Regions from separate parts of the Kitasatospora sp. NPDC001175 genome, predicted to be linked through region 2. Evidence: riboswitches for the same ligand, from Rfam matches in the RefSeq annotation. Region 2 holds a riboswitch; the other holds the start of a gene.
What was found. A riboswitch is a leader RNA that binds a small molecule or an ion and turns the genes downstream of it on or off. The one in region 2 is predicted to bind magnesium.
Positions count from the first base shown of each region.

Region 1: linked by a shared signal. The riboswitch ahead of ACWDAK_RS20550 (magnesium transporter MgtE N-terminal domain-containing protein) and the one ahead of ACWDAK_RS37370 (NRAMP family divalent metal transporter) in region 2 are both predicted to bind magnesium.

Region 1 is NZ_JBSFJU010000027.1:20,946-25,188, reverse strand. Features, by position in the region: gene ACWDAK_RS20555 (NRAMP family divalent metal transporter) at 1-186, opposite strand, end outside; gene ACWDAK_RS20550 (magnesium transporter MgtE N-terminal domain-containing protein) at 183-1,550, opposite strand; M-box (ykoK) riboswitch at 1,861-2,038, opposite strand; gene ACWDAK_RS20545 (TIGR02677 family protein) at 2,679-4,214, shown strand; gene ACWDAK_RS20540 (TIGR02678 family protein) at 4,211-4,243, shown strand, end outside.
Region 2 is NZ_JBSFJU010000100.1:5,301-9,543, forward strand. Features, by position in the region: gene ACWDAK_RS37360 (MgtC/SapB family protein) at 1-670, opposite strand, end outside; gene ACWDAK_RS37365 (winged helix-turn-helix domain-containing protein) at 715-1,113, opposite strand; gene ACWDAK_RS37370 (NRAMP family divalent metal transporter) at 1,238-2,887, opposite strand; M-box (ykoK) riboswitch at 3,224-3,399, opposite strand; gene ACWDAK_RS37375 (NAD(P)/FAD-dependent oxidoreductase) at 3,530-4,243, opposite strand, start outside.

The DNA of each region.
Region 1 (4,243 bases), on a different contig from region 2:
CTGGGAGCCCGCCGAGGCGTAGGTGGCGATGCCGGCGGCGTCGTTCCCGGCGTTCGCGGCCACCAGGCCGGGGCCGGCGACCATCGCGACGGCGGCCAGACGGCGCAGCCCTCTGCGGCGGGAAGGCGCTGCGACGGCGGGCGGCGCGGTGGCTGCCGCGGTGACGGTGTCGAGGTCGCGGGTCACTTGAGAAGCCTCCGGAAGTGCAGGCGCCCGCGCTCGGGCAGCAGGGCGTCGAGGATGTCGTCGGCCAGGATCCGGCCAAGTGGGTGCGCGTCCTGGTCGACGACGAGCAGGGAGGTGGCGCGGGCGGCGACAAGGTGGTCGGCGGCCTCGGCCAGGCGGGTGTCGGGCCGCACGGTGACCGGCGGGCCGAACTGGGCGAGCCAGGCCACCAGGTCCGCGACCACCGCGGTGTCCTCGGCCACCGCCAGGTCGAACAGCGGGATGTCGCCGATCAGGCGGTCATCGTCGTCCAGCACGGCGACTGCGTCGACCTCGGTGCGGTGCTCGGCCTGCGCGGCCAGTTCCGCGCGCACATCGGCGATCGTCTGCGAGGGACGGGCGGTGACCAGCAGGGTGGTCATCGCGCCGCCGGCGGTGCCCTCGCGGTGGGTGAGCAGGGTGCGCAGCTCGGCAGCCTCGGGGGCGGGCATGCGTGCCAACAGGGTCTCGCGCTCGCCGGGGAGCAGGTCGCGCAGGGCGTCCGCGGCCTCGTCCGGCTCCATCTCGTCCACCAGCCGGGCGGCGTGCTCGGGCGGCGCTTCGCGGAGCAGGTTCTCCAGCTCGGCCGGTTCCATCTCCTCCAGCGCGTCCGCGGCATGCTCCGGCTCCAGCCAGTCCAGCAGCTGCTGCCGTTCGTGTCGGCCGAGGTCCTCGAGGATGTCGGCGAGGTCGGCCGGACGCATGCGGTGCAGCGCGGAACGCGACGCGCGCAGCCGCACCTCGGCGGGCCCGTGCATGGCCTGCTCGCCGAACGGGGCGACGGACTGCCAGTCCAGGACGCGTTCCGGGGTGGGGCGGATCTGCCAGCGGCGGGGGCCGATGCGGCGCAGCAGGGTGGAGAGGGAGACGTCCACCCCGACCAGGACGGTGCGGTCGGCCAGCGGCGCCAGGTACAGATCGGCGGCGCGGGTGACCTGGATGCCGTCGATGTCGACGAGCTGATGGTCCATCACGTCTCGGGCGAGCAGCACCTCGCCGGGGCGGCGGGTGAAGTCACGCAGGTCCACGCGGGCGGTGCGCAGTCGCGCCTGCCCGGAGAGGACCCTGTCGATCGCGTCGGCGGCGATGAAGGCGCGTCGCCGCCCGATGCGGATGATCAGGCCGGTGACCGGCGGATAGGGCTCGGGTCCGTAGAGGCGGGCGACCACGTCGACGATGCGCCCCACCTCCTGGCCGGCCTGGTTGGCGACCGGACCGCCGATCAGCCCGGCCAGGGACACCAGCGACGTGCGGACGGCTCGTGAGGCGGTGGAGCGGCGCTCGGCGTCGACCGTGCGACCGCGCAGACGGGCCGTAGCGGACATGAACAGAGTGGTGGCAGCCACGATGAACACCCCCTTGCCTCGGTGTGACGAGGCATCAGGAGGCCCAAGGGTGCACCGCCGCCTCCTGGCCGCCGTAACGGCGCCGCACGCACGGCGGCACATCCCACCCGGACGTGAACCGGGCGGAGATGCCGTCGTGAACGGGACGGATCAGGGGAGGGGGGACCGCTTTGGGCCGCGGAAGAATGACGAGGACGACATGGGAAGGGGCCTACTATGGCCCGGACTACTGTCCATCTCGCCTCCTTCCGTTCCCGGCCGCGACCCGACGTCACGGCGGCGCGTCAAGGAGAAGCCGGTACAAGTACCCGGCGCACCCCGACTCTTCAGAGTTCCGGCACTTAACGGCGTGTCCCCGCGAGATGCGGAGAAGCCACTTGGGGGCAACCCTTGAGCCGGGCACAGACCTGCCCTGATCCGGAGTGTCTCTCGACCGATGGGATCAGTGGTCTGTGTCCGTGAAGACGCCTCACCGAACGAGGTGCCTGTTAAAACCTCCATAAGGATAGGCGCCCACCAGCCCCGCAGCCCAATCCTTGACCGGACCTTGACCCCTGGGCCGGGTGCGTTCGGGGGACCCGTGGGACATCCCGCGTCCGATGACGCGCGGGTTGGCGCGCAACCGTCGTACGGGCAAGAGTAGTTCAGCGGTCTCGCGCAGGCTCTGGGTTCGGGCCCGGGCGATTCGGGAGGGGGGAAGCGCCGCCTGGGCGGTGACGTGGCGGCGGGCGAAGTGCAGGGTGCGCACGGAAGAAGGATGGTCAAGATCGCGCCCGAGTTGCCGGGCGGTGGAACGAGGCCACGTCGAGGATCCGCGCAAACACGAAACGGACCAGCCGCGCGACCTGGTCCTCGGTGATCCGCTCCCACTCGGCGGTGGGAAGCCCCGTGGTGATGATGTCAGCGACCGGAGTGGTACGTCTCGCTGATGGCGGTTGTGGGTCGGGAATCCCATGTGGCTGTTCAGGGTGGGCGGACTGAGATACTCGGGCCGTGGATGCTGGGGTGATGGGGAGCGGTCCCACCCCGGCCGCCGCGGGCATGGAGAACCCGGCCGGCGCTGTCGGTGCGTCCGCGTACTGTGGTGCCAGCCGGAAACGGGGTGACCGGCGGGGAGGAGGGGAGCCGTTGCGCAGGGTGCCGCCGGAGATGTTCCGGTTCACGACGGGGGACAGGGCCGAGCTCTACGGCGCGATCCTGCAGGCGTTCGGTGCGGCCAACGAACGGCTGGAGACGGCACTCGGGCTGGACGAGGTCCGCACCCGCCTGCGGTCGGTGGGCTGGCTCGACGCCATCCACGACGACGACCTGCAGGACGCCCTGCGCCAGCTGCGCGCCTGGGAGCTGCTCGACGTCGTCCAGAACCACGCGGAGAACTACCGCACGGCCGAGGAGTACGAGCGCCGGAACCTCCAGTACTCGCTGACCCGGCGCGGCGAGGCCGCACTCGCCGGGGTGGAGCACGCCCTGTCCGTGCTCGCCGCGACGGGCGCGCTCCAGACCGCCGTGCTGGAGGCCGTCACCGATCGGCTCGACGAGCTGTACGTGCTGCTCGGCGACCCGGCGTCGTCGGACCGGCGGATCTTCACCACCCTGCAGGAACTGGAGGGCCACCTGGAGGCGCTGCTGGCGAACACCAAGGCGTTCAACGGCGAGCTGCAACGCCTGCTGCGCGCCGAGGGCGCGGACCTGGCGACCTTCCGCGAGGTCAAGGCCGCGACGGTGGCCTACCTCCAGGAGTTCCTCCTCAACCTCGACCAGCGCGGGCAGGCGGTGGCCGCGGCCGTGCAGCGGGTCGAGCAGCGCGGCGTGAGCCTGCTGCACGAACGAGCGCTTCACGGTGCCGAGTTGCCGCCGCTCGCCGACGGCGATCCCGCGCCGGACTGGCTTGAGCGGCGCCGGGCGCGCTGGGAGGGTCTGCAGGCCTGGTTCCTACCGGCAGACGGCTCGCGACCCCGCGTGGAGCAGCTGCACGACGTGGCGCGGCGCGCCATCGTGACGCTCCTTCAGGTCCTCGACCGGATCACCGAGTCGCGTCGGCGGTCCTCCAGCGTCGCGCAGGACTTCCGCGAACTGGCTCGCTGGTTCGCCGCCGCGCCCACCGAGGAGGACCTGCACCGCCTGTGGTCGGCCGCCTTCGGCCTCGGACCGGCTCGCCACGCCCACCTCGCCCATCCTGACCCCGAGTTGGTGCCCTCCTCGTACGGCTGGGCCGAAGCCCCTCCGGTCAGGGTGTCCGCCCTGCTGCGCACCAGCGGACGCACCGAGCGGTTCACCCGTACGGGCAAGGTGCGCGACATCGGCGGGATCAAGGCGGCCCGCGCGGAGCGGGCCCGGAAGGAGCGGGCCGAACTCGAAGCGGCCTGGGACGTCCTGGGCACGGACGGCCCTGTCCGGCTCTCGGGCTTCGGCATGCTCGACCACGCCGTCTTCGAGCGGCTGCTCGATCTCCTCGGCAGGGCGCTGGCAGTACGGCCGGACGGCAGCGGTGCGCGCCGGGCGGTCACCTTGGACGGCCGCGTCGAGATCGTCCTGCGACCAGTCCCCGACGGTGGGCGAGCCGTCCTGCGGACGTCTCACGGACGGCTGGAGGGACCTGACTACCTGGTGGAGATCCGCAGCCCCGGCAGCAGCCGGGCGTGGGTTCGAGAGGAGAGCGGATGAGTACCCTCGCCAACCAGCTGGTCCTGGCC
Region 2 (4,243 bases):
GCACGGCGGGTTCGAGCGAGAGCCGGGAGACGACCTGTTCCAGGGCGGAGGTGACGTCGCCCGTGACCGCCACGGTCGCCCGTACCGCGGTGACCTCGCCGTGCTCACGGTGGGCACGCAGCGCGATCGGCGCCAGCCCCGAGGCCGCGAAGGCCTGTAGCAGCAGCGCGCGGATCTGCGTCTCCGCCTTCCGCTCGCACTCCAGGTGGACGGTGGCGCGCACGGTGGTGTCGGGGTCGGTCCCGGCGAGCGGCGCCCGGTCGAGCAGCCGGCCCGCCGGACGCAGCACCAGGTGCACCCCGAGCACGGCCAGCGACCCGAGGACCGCCAGGTCGTACCGCCCGGAGGCGGCGAGCACGCCGACGGCGGCCGAACACCACAGGGTGGCGGCCGTGTTGAGTCCGCGCACCCCCGCGCCGTCGCGCAGGATGACGCCACCGCCGAGGAAGCCGATGCCGGAGACGACGTAGGAGGCGACCCTGGTCGGGCTGCCGCTGTCGCCGACGGCCTCGCTGTACAGCACGAACAGGGTCGCACCGGCGGCGACCAGCGCATTGGTGCGCAGGCCCGCCATCCGAGCCCGCCACTGGCGTTCGACGCCGATGAGCGCGCCGCAGGCGACACCTGTGGCCAGCCGGAGAACGAAGTCGGTCATGGCCAGGGTGTGCATCGATGACACCTCCTCATCGGCTAATGAACGCAGTTGACTAAGCGTCAGGCCGCCACGACCGCCAGACTCGGGTCGTACTTGTACCCGACCTGGCGGACGGTGGCGATGCTGGCGCGGTGGCCCGGACCGAGCTTGCGGCGCAGCCGGGCGATGTGGGTGCTGATGGTGCGCGTGTCGCCGTTGTCGGGCCGCTCCCAGACGGCTTCCATCAGCTGGCCGCGCGAGTGCACCCGCAGCGGGTTCGCCACCAGGTGCGCGAGGAGTTCGAACTCCAGGTAGGTCAGCTCCAGGCAGCGCCCTTCGACGGTGGCGGTCCGGAGCGCCTGGTCGACCACCAGCGGGGAGTGCGCGGGCTGCCCGTGGGCGGCGGGCGGCGCGGGTTGGTGGCGTGTGGTGTGGTGGTCCGAGAAGATGACGTTCAGCCGTGGGTAGCGCACGACCATGTCGGCCTCCTTGGCGGTACGAGTACGGGTTCGGATCGAAGCTCGGCCCCGGGGCGGTCGGCGGACGGCTCAGCCGGCCGGACGCCGGGTGGCCTCCAGGCGCGGCCGGCCGTCACCGCCGGGGTCAGCGGGAGAGGGCCACCTCGATGAGCTTCACGACGACCAGGATCATCGCGACCAGCAGGTAGGTGCGCAGCGCGCCCATGCCGATCTTGTACGCGGTGGAGACCTTCGGCTTGGCCAGGGTCTCCAGCGGGGGCATCCGCCAGTTCTCGCGCCCGGTGCGGTCGATCTCATCCTCCTTGGTGGCGGTGCGCCGGCGGGTGAAGGAGTACCCGGCGGCCAGCACCCCGAGGACACCGCAGCCGGCCATGATGTCGAGGATCGCCCCGGAGCTGATGTCCGGCCACAGGACGGAGGCGGTCAGGATGACGGACAGGGTGACCAGGACGCCGATCACGGCGGAGGTGAAGGCGTTGGTCCTGGGACCGTTCACCCAGGGGCCCAGGGCCTCCTTGTCGTTGCACAGCAGCAGCAGGAAGACCGAGGCGGAGGGCAGCAGCACACCGGCCAGGACCTGGACGCCCTGGGTGAGCAGGCCCAGCGTGCCGTCGCTCGCGACCAGGACGATGACGGCGGCGGCCGCGACCAGACCCGCGTAGACGGCGTAGAAGCCCTTGGCGCCGCCGACCCCGCGGTGCAGCGAGTGCTTGATGCCGAAGACGTCGCCGATGGCGTAGGCCGTGGAGAGGGAGACCGCGAAGGCGCCGATGATCGAGGCGTCCAGCAGGGCGATCGCGAACAGCACGGCGACCAGCTTGCCCGCGTGCTCCTCCAGTCCCTTGGCCACGCCCGCCGCGTCGGTGAACTGGCCGGCGCCGTCGGTGCCGGCGAACGCGGCGGCGGTGAAGCCCATCATCGCCGCGGCGCCGACGACCACGATGACGATGCCGATCCACAGGTCGACCTTCTCGTACTTCATGAAGCGCGGGGTGATCCGCTTGTCGATGACGTACGACTGCTGGAAGAAGAGCTGCCAGGGGGCGACCGTGGTGCCGACGATACTGATGATCAGCAGCATCACGGTGGCCAACTCGCCACCGCCGCCCGGCATGCCGGGGACGAAGAAGTCGTGCGCCATCTGCGAGGTCTTCGGGTGGACCATGAAGTAGATCGGCACCAGCAGCAGCGAGCCGACGCACAGCGCGACCGCGATCCGCTCGAAGCGGCGGAACGACCCGGTGAAGGCGGAGGCGATGATGACCGCGGCGGCCAGGACCACCGAGGCGACCTTCGGCAGGCCGAGGTAGCCCGCCGCCAGCGTGACCCCGATGAACTCCGTCACCAACGTCAGCGCGTTGAGCAGGAAAAGATCGATCACGCTGAACGCGCCCCAGAACCTGCCGAAGCGCTCGAGGATGAGGCGGGCATGGCCGACACCGGTGACCGCACCCAGCCTGAGCACCATCTCCTGGTTGACGTAGAGCACGGGAACCAGCAGCAGCAGGGTCCACAGCAGGTGGGTGCCGTAGTTCTGGCCGGCGCTGCCGTAGGTGGAGAACGCTCCGGCGTCGTTGTCGCCGACCATCACGATCAGGCCGGGGCCGACGATCGCCAGCAGCGTCTTGAGCTTGGCGGAGAGGCCCTGCCGCGGCGCGGTGTCGCTGAGGCTGATGGTGCCCAGGGCGCCCTGGATGTCGCCGATGTGGGCGTCGTCGAGGACCGCGGCGCGCGGCGCCGGGATCGTCGGTGGGGTCATGGTGGTGTCGGTCATGGCGAACCTCCCTTGCCCCCCGGTTCAGGGGGAGAGTTCGGGCGGCGCGCAGCAGCAATCCCCGCCACCAGGGCATACCGCGGCAGCCCATGGCGAAATAACGCCATGAGGTCATAAGGAAATGAGGGCATGGCGCCGCACTGAGCCGACGGTATGTCAGAAATTCTCGTGGAGGGGGTTGTTACCGCGTGCCGATGGAGAACGAGGACATGCGGTTATGGGCCCGTTTATGGCCCGGACTACTGCAACTCGAATCCATGTCTCTCGCCTCCTTCCGGCCGGGACGCAGCGGTGCGTCGTATCGACACGGCAAGGAGCGGACCAGCCTCAGCGGCCGGCTCACCCCAACTCGTCAGAGCTTTGGCACTCCACGGCGTGATCCGGCCCGCAGGTCGGAAGCCACTTGGGATCAACCCTTAGGTCGGGAGGATCTGTCCTGATCCGGAGCGTCTCTCGACGGTTGGGATCAGTGGCCTGTGTCCGTGAAGACGCCTCACCGAACGAGGTGCCTTTTCAAACCTCGTCAAGCGTAGACCCACCGGAAGGGCGCGCCGAACACATTTACCGAATTTTGACCGTTCCTCTCGGTCCGAACGGGAACCCCGGTGCCACCCCGCGCAACTCCGGTATCAATGAGCCGATTTACCGCCCGCTCCGAGATCGGGATTCGGCGCGCCGGCCCCTCGAACCGCCGTGCAGGGCGGCCTGCCAGAGCACCGCGGGTGTGAAGAGCCCGCTCGGCGGTGCGGTCAGCGAGAGGGCGTCGATGAAGGCGCCCTGTGCGGCCCGGTGGCTCAGGGCGGCACTCAACACCCGGTCCATATAGGCGTGCTGGAGCTTCAGCAGCGGATTCCTGCGGCCGCCGACGGTGGTTTCGTAGCGCAGGTCCTCCGAGGAGGCCATCTGCCAGGCCGCCCCCGCCTCGCGGGACACCGCGCGCTGGATCCTCCGGGAGTCCACCGGGAGTGCGACACCTGTTCTTCCTGCCGCGCCCGGCCCGCGTGCCGGACGGGCGCCGGCCGGGAGCAGTTCGCGCAGCACCAGCGCGGACCGGGCCGCCACGGACATGCCCTGCCCGTAGATCGGATTGAAGGTGCAGGCCGCGTCACCGACCACGAGCAGCCCCTCGGGGAGGTCGGCCAGGCGCTCGTAGTGCCGCCGCCGGCTGGGCGGCGGACGGAAGCCGTGGATCGGGGCTACCGGCTCCAGTCCCCGGACCACCTCGTAGAACTCCGGGACGCTCAACTCCCGTGCGAAGGAGAGGAATCCATCGGGATCGGTGGGCGGGGTGAAGCCGCGCATCCCGCCGACCGTCACCATCCAGCGATCACCCTCCACCGGGACCAGGATCCCGAA